DNA from 3 places in the Paenibacillus sp. FSL H7-0716 genome. Region 1 is predicted to be linked to each of the others. Evidence: riboswitches for the same ligand, from Rfam matches in the RefSeq annotation. Region 1 holds a riboswitch; each other region holds the start of a gene.
The links. Region 1 has a riboswitch for cobalamin ahead of metE (5-methyltetrahydropteroyltriglutamate--homocysteine S-methyltransferase). Riboswitches for the same ligand answer to the same signal wherever they lie in the genome.

Region 2: it holds a riboswitch for cobalamin, as region 1 does, so the genes downstream of both, MHH60_RS16740 (S-layer homology domain-containing protein) here and metE (5-methyltetrahydropteroyltriglutamate--homocysteine S-methyltransferase) in region 1, are expected to answer to the same signal.
Region 3: it holds a riboswitch for cobalamin, as region 1 does, so the genes downstream of both, MHH60_RS27950 (DUF4430 domain-containing protein) here and metE (5-methyltetrahydropteroyltriglutamate--homocysteine S-methyltransferase) in region 1, are expected to answer to the same signal.

What each region holds. Positions count from the first base shown of each region.
Region 1 is NZ_JBBODA010000002.1:328,301-332,537, forward strand. Features, by position in the region: gene metE (5-methyltetrahydropteroyltriglutamate--homocysteine S-methyltransferase) at 1-1,830, opposite strand, end outside; cobalamin riboswitch at 1,986-2,191, opposite strand; gene MHH60_RS04355 (undecaprenyl-diphosphate phosphatase) at 2,291-3,151, opposite strand; gene MHH60_RS04360 (DedA family protein) at 3,202-3,825, opposite strand; gene MHH60_RS04365 (FtsX-like permease family protein) at 3,844-4,237, opposite strand, start outside.
Region 2 is NZ_JBBODA010000012.1:61,796-66,032, forward strand. Features, by position in the region: gene MHH60_RS16740 (S-layer homology domain-containing protein) at 1-2,708, opposite strand, end outside; cobalamin riboswitch at 2,873-3,073, opposite strand; gene MHH60_RS16745 (cellulase family glycosylhydrolase) at 3,415-4,237, shown strand, end outside.
Region 3 is NZ_JBBODA010000035.1:37,118-41,354, reverse strand. Features, by position in the region: gene MHH60_RS27950 (DUF4430 domain-containing protein) at 1-1,966, opposite strand, end outside; cobalamin riboswitch at 2,137-2,339, opposite strand; gene MHH60_RS27945 (GAP1-N2 domain-containing protein) at 2,467-4,237, opposite strand, start outside.

The DNA of each region.
Region 1 (4,237 bases):
TATAGCCGGCTCATCCACTTGAATCATTTCGATACCTGCATCTTCCAGCGCTTTTACTTCATGGCGAAGGGCAAGAGCAATTTGATTGGCCACCTCTTCCCGGCTGAGATCATCACGTACAAATGACCAATTGAGGATCGTTACAGGGCCCGTCAACATTCCTTTAACCGGAAGCTTCGTCAACGATTGTGCATAGACACTTTCTTTTACAGTCATAGGCTGTATAAATGCAACATCCGCGTAGATCACCGGTGGCTTAACGCAACGGGAACCGTAGGATTGAACCCAGCCATTACTAGTAAACAAGTATCCATCCAGCTTTTCTCCGAAAAACTCCACCATATCTGTACGCTCGAACTCACCGTGGACCAGAACATCCAGACCTAGCTTTTCTTGGAAGGTAATTGCATCCGCGATCTGCTCACGAACAAATCCATCATAACGCTCCTGATTCCAGACCCCTTTACGCCATTTCAATCTCGCCTGACGCACTTCTACTGTCTGCGGGAAGCTACCAATTGTAGTGGTTGGCAGAAGTGGAAGCTGCCATTTCTCTTGCTGCACCTTTAAGCGCTCAGCAAAAGGCAGACTGCGTTGGTCCGGTAGAGCTGCAAGTGCAAGCACTTGCTCCGCCACATCCTTACGGCCACGCTCAGGTAGTGCGCGGAATGCTGCAATAGCTTCACGACTAGCGGCCAGCGCTGCTTTAGAAGCTTCTCCTTTATCTGCGAGGGCTGCTCCGAGCAGACTAAGCTCTGCAAGCTTCTCATCGGCAAAAGCTAACGCATTCTTAACTGTCGCCTTCAGCTTCACCTCACCTTGAACGGTGACTGGGACATGCAGCAGACTGCAAGAAGGCTGAAGAATAAGACGATCAAGCGGCACATGAACGCTGAGCTTTTCTACCAGTTGCAGCTTAGCGTCTAAATCGGAACGCCAAATGTTCCGTCCATCAATAATTCCGGCACCCAGCCATTTGTCCTTCGGCCAGCCAAGACGTTCGATAGAAGCCAGATTCGCTCCACCATCGTGCACAAAATCAAGACCCAAGCCTTGAACAGGCAACTCTAGCAGTGCCTCCAGCGGTTCAGCAGCTTCAAAATACGTCTGTAAAATAATATTCAAGCCCGGCACGGAGCCGGCAATTTCTGTGTATATCGAGTTAAGCAGTGTTAATTCTTCTTTACTTATGCCTGTAACAATCGCTGGCTCATCGATTTGTACCCAGCTTACCCCTTCTTGCTTCAGTTCCTGTAGCAGTTGAACATAGACCGGAACAAAACGTGCAGCAATCTTGGCGATATCTGCCGCTGCGTAACCTTTGGACAGCTTAAGGAAGGTATACAGACCTAAAAGTACCGGTTTACCTTCAATCCCTGCCTGCGATTTAGCAAAACGATAAGCCGCTAGAGGTTTATTTTCAGTCAGGCGTGGTGTTTGTGTGCCGATCTCTGGAACGATATAGTGATAGTTCGTATTGAACCATTTGGTCATCTCACAGGCAGTAGCCTCAGCATTACCACGGGCCATTGCAAAATAAAGATCAAGCCCGATGTCGCCGCCATCATACGTGTACCGTGGAGGTACAATTCCAAACATAACAGCCGTATCCAACACATGATCATAAAATGTAAAATCATTTACCGGAATAAGCTCAATTCCTGCCTCTTGCTGGGTCTTCAAATGCTGCAGCTGAATTGCTGCCATTTCGGAGCGGAATTGCTCCTCATTTATTTTCCCCTGCCAGTAGGCTTCCAGTGTCTTTTTCCATTCGCGGTTCTTTCCGATTCTCGGATATCCAAGATTGCTTACTTTTACTTTATTCGTCATCTCGATACACTCCCTCTTCAATCTCTTATTTCAAACTCCAAAGCTACTTGCTTTCCTATAAAAAAGAGCGCCCTTCCCTAAAAAAGTCAAAGGGAAAGACGCCCATGATATACCCATGGTTAACGTCTAACACCTCCCTATCTTCCGTAGGTGAAGCAGTGCTGTTGAAACAGGCAGGTCTCCTGGCTAGCGGCGTCAACATCTTGAGCAGTCTTCCCAGCAGTAGTAAATTGCCAGTGACCTCTGTTGCTCGAGATTCTTCCGTTACAGTGGCGGGACCGCATCGGCTTCGAACCGAATTTCCCTATTAAGCCTACCGAATTACTATTTTCCGGTCAGCACCTGTCTCCGATATCTTTCATCATTTGAGTGTCTTAATCTGATGTCATCATACGTGAAAGCCCCGGCAATCTGCAATAGATTACTGGGGCTTCTGTTATATCGATTCCTTATAACGGACTTAGAAAAATACGAAATATACTACAGCAGCAAGAATTATACGGTATATAGCAAACGGTAAGAGCTTGATACGATTGATCAGTTTTAAGAAGAAACGCATCGATAACAGCGCAAATAGGAAGGCACTAATAAAGCCAGCAATAAAAAACGGCAACGCGTCCATGGTGAAATATTGCCAGTTTTTCATCAGTGACAACAGACTGGCACCTGCCATGATGGGTACTGCCATAATAAACGTAAAATCAGCAGCGGCCCGATGGCTCATCCCGAGGAGTACGCCACCAGAAATCGTCGAGCCCGAGCGTGAAAATCCAGGCCATAACGAAAAACACTGTACAAGACCTACACCAAGTGCCTGTTTGTATGTAATCTGATCTACACTCTCAGTTCTGATCTTCTTCGGCCCAAACAGATCCGCAATAATCATCAATATAGCCCCGATCACTAGACCAATTAACACCGTTGAGGTAGAGAATAAATGCTCATCAATATAATCATTAAACAGAACACCTAACACACCTGCAGGCACTAACCCTACCAGAACCTGAGTCAGCTTGAGATGCCCGCCCTGCTCCATCTGCGGTAGCTCCTCTGTTACAGGATCCAATTGCTTACGGCTGAAACGCTTTAAGCCTAACAAATCAATGAACCGATTTCTAAAAATCACAACAACCGCTAATATTGAACCCAGTTGAATAACTACTTTGAAGGTATTTGCCGTATATTGTCCAAATAACGCCTGTGATTTCAGCCACATATCATCAACAATAATCATATGACCCGTGGAGGATACTGGAGCAAATTCAGTTAAACCTTCAACAAGCCCCAAAATAATGGCTTTAATAATCGTTAATAGCTCCATGTGTTTCCCTCCTTTTTAATAATCATTTCTATTATCAGTCCTCCACCCGCTTAGCCCTCAGTGTTCATTCTCCGGCTGCGTTTGCGGAAGTACAGAAACCCAATAATAACTAATCCGCCAGCAATTAGTACATAGACTACATTGGAGTACACATCCATGTACATGGCAATGTCTTCCCAGGATTCGCCCAAAGCCGCGCCAATAAGCACAAGCAGCAAATTCCATCCCAATGTGCCAATCGTTGTGAAGATCATAAACACTCCAAATTTCATGCCCGACATTCCCGCCGGAATCGAAATCAGACTGCGGACCAGCGGAACCATCCGACAAAACAATACAGTCCAATAGCCATATTTATCAAACCAGGCGTCAGCCTTGTGGATATCTTTTTTACTGATCCGAATTAGGCCACCCCAGCGTTCAACCAGTTTCTCTAACCGGCTCACATCCAATAATCGGCCAATATAATAGAGGATTACTGCACCCAGTAGCGAACCAGCCGTGGCAGCAATAATTACACCAGGGATCGTTAAGCTCGTCGTAGTCGTCATAAATCCTCCAAAGGGCAGGATCACTTCTGAAGGAATTGGTGGAAATATATTTTCAAAGGCCAGCATCAGAAAAATACCGAAGTAACCAAACTGCTCCATAAAATCTGTAATCCATGCTTGCATCTTGTTCCCCCCCATTTCTCATATCAAGTTCTTCTTCAGGTTGCGTAAATAGCGGCTGCGAATAAAAAAGAAGTATAGTCCTTGAACAGCCAAATATCCGAGTAACACCGCGCCTGTCTCCGTTGCGATAGATAAGTAGAACAACCGTTGAAGGGCAATAAAGGCAAACACACTGTGTAAAATAGCTATTCCGACCGGCACAAAAAACAACAAAGCGAGTTGAATCGTAACTATTCGATTGAGTTCTTTATCCGTAAGCCCCATCTTGGACAAAGTGGAATATTGATTGCGATCATGATCAAGATCGGTATATAACCGGAAGTAAAGAAAGCTGCCCGCCGCGATAAAAAAGACAGTGCCCACCAGCAAGGAAGCAAAAAGCATTGTGTTATACAATGTTTTCTGAAGTTCA
Region 2 (4,237 bases), on a different contig from region 1:
AGCGAATTTCCACTTTTAACAAATCTAGTGTCCGTGTGCGCATCTATGCCTACACCAGTTAAGGCTACAATTACCTGTGAGATACTTTCGCTGCTAGTGCTTCCCCAGCTTGTAAATCCGCCTTGATTGTTTTGGTTATCGGACAGCCATTGGATGGCCCGATCCACGGCAGCTTTTACATCATCACGGGTTGCATAATAAGGTGCAAGAGCTTGCATCGCCATCGCAGTCATATCGACATCGGCTTTGGTTACGCCTAATGCCCAGCCACCAGCTTCTGCTGTACCTTTTTTAACCTCTTTATCTAAAATGTACTGAACCAGTTTTTCTCTTGTGGTCTGTTCTGTAACTCCATCAACTACAGGGATCTCATAGTTGTGGCTATCTAGCGCGATTAGAGCAAAAATTGGACCATTATTGCCTTGCTTTTGGATATATTGATAATCAGCCAGTGCTTTTCTCAGATCATATCCCGCAACATTTGTGATATCTTTTCCGATAGAGGTAAGCCCTAGAATCGCTCTGGAATTCTCTGTGCTTTTATTGGCGTCGAGTTTTCCATCCTCTTTAATGATCGATGCTATTTTCGTTGCTACATTGTTGTAATAAAGATCGTAATAACCGTTAGGCACTGTATAGTTCGCCCGTGCTAAAGATAGAATCGACCATTCTCCACTACCTGTACCAAACGACGGATTCTTTACAGTGTTTAGAATATAGGCAAGGCTTTTATTTAATTGTTGTTTGGCTACAACAGTAGTAGGTTGTTCTAATTGCACATCATTCATATCAAAGAGACGGCTGCTATGATTGATTAGACGATCATAAGACACAAGTGCATACGTACCTTGGTCCGTTGCCATATTGTCCACTTTGCCTGTGAGGATATGTTTAAATCCACCCTCAGGTGCAGCAAAGCTAAGTAATGCATCAATAAGCGAATTTCCACTTTTAACAAATCTAGCGTCCGTGTGCGGATCTACGCCTACACCAGTTAAGGCTACAATTACCTGCGAGATACTCTCGCTGCTAGTGCTTCCCCAGCTTGTAAATCCGCCTTGATTGTTTTGGTTATCGGACAGCCATTGGATGGCCCGATCCACGGCAGCTTTTACATCATCACGGGTTGCATAATAAGGTGCAAGAGCTTGCATTGCCATCGCAGTCATATCGACATCGGCTTTGGTTACGCCTAATGCCCAGCCACCGGCCTCTGCTGTACCTTTTTTAACCTCTTTATCTAAAATGTACTGAACCAGTTTTTCTCTTGTGGTCTGTTCTGTAACTCCATCAACTACAGGAATCTCATAGTTATGGCTATCTAACGCGATCAGAGCAAAAATCGGACCATTATTGCCTTGCTTCTGGATATATTGATAATCAGCCAGTGCTTTTCTCAGATCATATCCCGCAACATTTGTGATATCTTTTCCGATAGAGGTAAGTCCTAATATTGCTCTGGAATTCTCTGTGCTTTTATTGGCGTCGAGTTTTCCATCCGTTTTAATGGTTGATGCTATTTTCGTTGCTACATTGTTGTAATAAAGATCGTAATAACCGTTAGGTACTGTATAGTTCGCCCGAGCCAAAGAAAGGATTGACCATTCTCCGCTACCTGTTCCGAACGTTGGATTCTTTACAGTATTTAAAATATAAGCAAGGTTTTTATCTAACTGTTGTTTGACGGCAACTGTAGTTTCCAGTTTGTAAGTAACCTGATAAGTTACATTTGTTTTGTTTCCAGCTCCGTCAAGAGCCGTTACAGTAATTGCATTACTGCCTGAATTCAGAGTAGCTTTGTACTCCCCAGTTGCAGGTGATAAAGTAACTCCATTCAGCTTCACTTCTGGAGTAATGTCACTATATACATTGTCGGTGACAGCTACTTTGAAGCTTATTTCTTTATTGGATACTTCCTGTTTATCTTGTATGCCACTTACTGTAATAACAGGGGGTTCTATGTCTAATGCATTGTTAAGACCGACAAGCGCATGATCTACACTTATTTGAGAGCTTGCCATGTTTTCGAGCACGGAATAGGCTTGATAAACTGCCGATTGCACTACTGGTCTGTCCAAAATAGTTTCTTTATTAGGGGCACTGTTAATCTCGGCGATTTCTGCAGTTAAAGCATCCTTATTGGCAAGTTGAACTGGGATTTCCCCCCAGCCGCCAAGATCAGAACCATAACCATAAGTGGTGAACTGAGTTCGAATGATGTCACCGTCTTGAGGCTTATAATCGGTCATCCCAAACGGAGGAAACACATTATTTACTGCATACATCCAACCCGACATGGAGGTATAGTCAAACTGACTTAACCACTCTGGGTCTGCTTTAGTGCCGACTGTTTTCCCATCGGCTGAAATCATATCTAAAATATATTGTGGAATATTGACTTCACTTCTGCCACTATCTTTAACTTCTGATAAATAAAAACCACTATCTATATTTCCTAAATATCTATAATTCCCATCACCTAGCGCACGTGTTATTAAAGATGCGCCATTATCGCCTTCATAAATCGGAACTTTAATAGGTTCCTTAATATACCCTTGGCCTAAGGAGAATTTCTCTACGGATACAGATACATACCCTTTAAGGGTAGAGCTTGCTCCATCTGCTTGAGCCGGGATTACACTTGTAGAGAATGTCGTAATAAATACAGCTACAATTAGTAACCACGCTAAAAACTTATTTTTCTTCATTTTTCCATAACCCTTCCCTTCATACCTATGATAAAAAACAGAATAAACTTTTCTTATAACCACAAAAAAACCACTCAACATAAACGTCAAGAGGTTAAGATAGTGAACCACAATAATCGCTGGCCAACACTATTCAAGCACCTCTCTATCGATCGTAGAGTTTGATGGTGTAACAGAAAAAGGCAGATATTCTGGCTCAAGTATCATCACCCTTGCTGCCTTCCCAGTTTCCCAGTGGCATTTTGCAAGGACTCCTCTTTCACAGCGGCGGGACCGCGCGGGATTCACACCCGCTTTCCATTTAACCAATCTATGATTGTACTTCCGCAACTATCATAGTTGGCACCTATTTCTAATTTTAAATTTTCATGCTTCATCATAACTAATATATATGCTTTTGTCATGTTATATTTCTTTTTTGTATAACGGGCAGCTAGAGATAATCCTATTGAATAACCAATTTCTACGACTAGGGGTTATTTAAATAATTTCTTTATCCAACTGTGGGGGAAATCAGTTTAAATCACTAATTCTTATATGAATTTACCACAAATTAGTAAGGTACTCGCTAAGTGTATTCTATGTTAGGGTATATTAAGAAAGCGTTTACAAAATAAAAATGGAGGTGTTTGTGTTCATCTAACCACCAAGTACAGCGTCAAAGCCAGGTCCAAGCATCCTAAATTATCTCACAAAGGAGAATTCAATGACTACGCGAATCCAGAAATCCTTCTTATCATTGACACTTGTCACCGCTCTTCTGCTCTCTCTGTTCTCATCCATGGCCGCAGCTGCAACTAAGGACGAGCAACAAGCTAAGGCAGCGCCAAAGAGTAAGATCCAATCCTATGTAGACGAAATGCAGCCCGGATGGAACCTTGGCAATACTTTAGATGCTACAGGTGAGGATGAAACCTCCTGGGGCAATCCACGTGTGACCCAAGATCTTATTAAAAAGATCGCCGCTCAAGGCTATAAAAGCATTCGGATTCCTGTGACCTGGGATACTCACATGGGTGCGGCACCAGACTATACCCTAGAAAAGGCCTACCTCGACCGTGTGGAAGAAGTTGTCGGCTGGGCACTGGACGCCAAGCTTTATGTCATGATTAATGTCCATCACGATTCCTGGCTATGGGTAAGCCATATGGAAGAAAAACACGATGAAACGCTGGCACGTTATAATGCAGCTTGGACTCAAATTGCCGATCGCTTCAAGGACAAATCCGATAAGCTGATGTTCGAGAGCATAAATGAACCTCGGTTCACCGATGGTGGAAGCACAGACGAAGCAAAAATGGAGCAAATGCTTACTGAACTTAATAACTCCTTCTATCAAATCGTGCGGAAATCCGGTGGGAAAAACGACCTCCGCCCACTTGTATTACCTTCATTAGAGTCTTCACCTACGCAAACAAGAATGGATCATCTCTATAAGACGATTACGGCTCTGAACGATCCAAATATTATTGCGACCGTTCACTTCTATGGCTTCTGGCCTTTTAGTGTGAACATTGCCGGCTACACCA
Region 3 (4,237 bases), on a different contig from region 1:
GCTGTGATGGGGAAAGCACCACAGAATCTACAACCTGTGTATTTTCTCCTGCATAATAGACAAGCACACGATCGGATTCCTGTAGTTCGAACGCATCCATACCCACACTTGGATATATCCACTCCCCGCCGCGTGATACCACGAAGCTCCACCATCCGTCGTAAGTACCTTGCGAAACTCCATGGATACCTGATACAAAGTTGCCATAAGACGATTTGGTGATATCTACTTTAAAATCATCGGTAGACCCTAGTTGTTGCAACGCTTCAAGGGCATTGGAGGCTTTCAAAGTCCCCTCACTAATCAACCCTTCCGGGCCTTCAACGGTTAGCGAAGCTGTTACATTCTTAGAAATCACTTTTAGAGCTTTTGTATATTTAGCAATCGTTGGGGCTTTGCCTTCACGGTAGCCAGTTACAGTCAGTGTATAGTCACTTGCGGGCACATTTCCTGAGAATACGGCCTCACCTTTAGCATTCGTCGTTACCGTCTGAGCTCCAATTTCGACCTGAACACCCGCAGCTTTTGCAGTTACAGGAGAGGAAGTGTTTGTAGCAGCGTCCCATTTCCACGTCTTACTAGTTACAGTGACGGTAAAAGAATCGCCCTCTTTAAGATTTGCCTTGGAAAGCGTAACGGAATCCACAAGCTTAGTGTCATCTCCGGCATAATAAACCAGTACCTGATCTGAATCTTTAAGTACAAAATCACTCATGCCTACATCGGGATTCATCCATTTTCCGTCACGTGATACAACATACATCCATCCGTCATAACCACCAAAGCTTCCAGCAGCAATACTTCCGATGCCAGTCACATAACTGCCCGAAGGATTCGTGATCGGCAAGTTCGTTTGAAGCGCCAGCTTCTCTAACGCTCCAAGTGCGTTGCCAGCATAGGCGTACCCTTGTGCCAACGTGGCCCGTGGTCCCTCAATCGTTACAGGGGCGTAGATTAGTGAGCTCTGAATGGAGGATTTGGAAAAATCGTATAGCTTACTGTTGCTTCCTTTATACAGCAAATTATACGCAACCAGCGCCTGAAGTCCTTGCTCTGTCGCCAGAACATTACTGCTTCCACCACGGCTATGGGTGAAGCTACCATCAGCTAGACGATAGCTAAGCAGGTTCTCCATTAGATCCACTTTGTTTTTGGTGTATTCTAATCCACTAGGATCAACTCCAAAGGATGTGAGTCCAAGGATTGCTTGTGCGCTACTTTCAGCACTGTCACCGTAACCCCCATGGCTATCTTGAGCTGCAGATAACCAAGCTACGGCTTGTAGCCCTGCTAAGTAGGCTTCGGGATTATTTTTATGTGCCGCCAGAGCCGTCAAGGTTATCGCTGTCATATCAGGCTCACTTGCGCCTGAGGTTAATGCAAAGCCCCCATCCGGATTCTGTTTGGAGAGAATCTCCGTAAGGAGCTTATCCGCCGTCCATTTCGCGTCACTCGGGATATTATATTTACCAGAATCCAGCGCAAGTAAAGCATATACCGGATTATTTAGCGTCTGTTCACTGAGCTTGCTGTTATTATAAATTTTCTCAATCAGATTATAGCCAGGAGTCGTTCCGTTACCAGCAAAGCTAGTAGGATCTGCACCAATCGCTCTCACTGCGAGCACGATTCGAGCATAATCGGTTACATTGGCGAAATTTCCAGCTGCATCCTTTACTTTTTTCTCAAGCTCTGAATGGTAACTGGTTGGCAGCTTATATCCTGCTTGCGCTAATCCAATAGCTTGCCAATCCGATTGCACGCCACCTTTCAAGAGATATTCTGCAGCCGCATAAGTCGCATCCGCAACATTAATCCGCTCCGCAGCAGTTGCTTCCAGACCGGAGCCAGCGCTCGCTTCTGCAAATATTTGTCCTGCCGGAGCAAGAGATGTTCCTAGAATTGAAATGACCATGAATAAGGCCAGCCCAAGTGCTACAAACTTGGAAGACATGATTTTCTTCATTGTTTAACCTCTTTCTGTATAAGAATGGGTACTACTGGGAATAAGACGCATAACATAAAGACCGCCCCTTTAGAGGGCGGTCAGGGAAGATTACAAATCGAGGCTGAGGCGCTTGCTTCCTGCCAACAGTCCATCTGTATATGTTCCACATTCTTACCCCACGAAGAATAGAAACGCTCACGAAAAAGGCAGGTCTCCTGGCTGATGCTTCATCGCTGTTCTTCACCTTCCCACCCTACCTTCGGGGCAGTGGCTTATAGAAGAAAAACTCCGCACATACAGTGGCGGGACCGCGCCGGACTCTTGCACCGGACTTCCCTTTTAAGCAGACGACTAGATTGATAGAGTCTGCACCTTTTCCAGTATGTAGTATCTTATTTTGACATCCATAATCATATCTATTAATACATAGCATGTCTATAGAAAAGCTTAGTAAGGGCAGCAAAAAAATGAACAGCAATACGCCACCTGCCGGTAGGTATTGCTGTTCAGAAAGCTTGTTATTCGACTGTTCCTTCCGGACTTGCAGTTGGGGAAGGTTCAGCACTTGAATCAGAAGCTGGTGGAATATTAGGATCGGGATCTACGATCAATGTAAATCTTCCGGCTTTGATCATACTTTTCTCTAAAATTGTCGCTCCAGGCTCCAATGTAACCTCAACCTGATAGGAAGGTTGTTCCCCTTCAGTCACAGCTGTTGCGGAAGGCAACCCAGTGCTGTCCTCAGCATCAGAGGAAGGCGTAGGAGACGGAGATACATCAGCTACAGCATTAGTAGCATCTGCACCTTCTGCTGTTCCTCCAGTAGTGCCAGCGGCATCTGACTCGTCAGCGGCGTTTCTCTCATCCGTCCCATCCGTTGACGGCACTGGACAAGTCCCATTCGTAGCAGCGACCTTAAAGCTTTTATCTATCTCTGTAGACGAAGACATTAAACTAATCTCAGTCGGTTGAAACTGCACACAGTCATCTGCACTTGCGAAGGTGAACACCAATATGCTGCTCCCCTTATCTCCTTCGCCGCTCTGATCCTTCAAGTATACTGAAGCCGGAGGCAGCACATTGCCTGCACTCTGAACAGGGGTCGGCTCAGGGCTTGTTCCCGGCAGAGCCGTCTTCGTATCATCCGGACGCAGCATACTGAATACGATAATTGCAATAATCACCAGAATACCCGTAATGGAGCCGGAGATTAAGAGTCGAAATCGGCTGCGGCTGATCCAGCGCGCCAGCGGGGAAGCCAGTTGGGAGCGGGCTTCATTGTACACATTTTGCAGAGCAGGCCGAGCTGCCGCGACATAGTTCTTTCGGAATTCCCGATTCTTGAACGCTTCACGATCACTGCTCAGGAAATACTTCAGAATCGCCTTACGGTAACCCGGTTGCAGCTTTTTATTCGAAACCGTAAATAAAGGATTGCCTTGCGACCAAGCAAAAAACCGATAGATGATTTCTTTGTCGGAACCGGCTTTACGCTTTAACAGCTCCAGAAGCGCATCGTAATCCAGCGGACCCCCTTCACGCTGAGTTGTATAGTAAAAGGCTAGCGGAAGCCGTTCAAAGGGTTCCAGAACACGCGCCTCTTTTAGCAAACGACGACCCAGTAGCTGCACATCATCTAGTTCCTGCGGAGACAATCCTGTAAAAATCTCTTCATTTGGCTTCTCTTCACCAAACCAGCGGTAAGCGGCACGCAGCGCATTCTCTTTCTGCTTGCTAATCCTATCCAGTGGCGGCTGCCAATCGACAACATTACCATACCGTAAAAAAACTACCTCCAGAAGCTCCTCCTGCGTCATATCAGAAAGCGATAAGCGGTTCAGTAAGAATCTATCTGCTGAAGCAGCAAGATCCTGCATTAGGGAGAGTGCCTTAGGAGCAACTCCTGTTCCTTTGCGGCGATCTTTTTCTGCCTTATCTACAATTTCATGAATTTCCGCCACAGAAGCCACCGGATCATGCTCCAGCTGAAGCTTTTCTAGCAAATAATCCTTCACAGCATTTTGAGCAAAAGACTGCTCTAACGCCACTGGCAGGAACCGCCCCCAATGGAGCACAAAGCTCAGAATATCCGCAGATCTGGACGCCGCAGCTAGTCTTGATTCCATATAAGGCTCAAGTAGCTGCTTACGGAAATAAGTTTCAGACATCACGCGCTGGAAGTAAGCTGCACTTAACTCATCATTACTCTCAATGATCCCGTAAGCAGCACTCAAAATATCCTTGCGGCCCGCTTCCACACTATGAAGCATCCCATTGATGAAATAATCC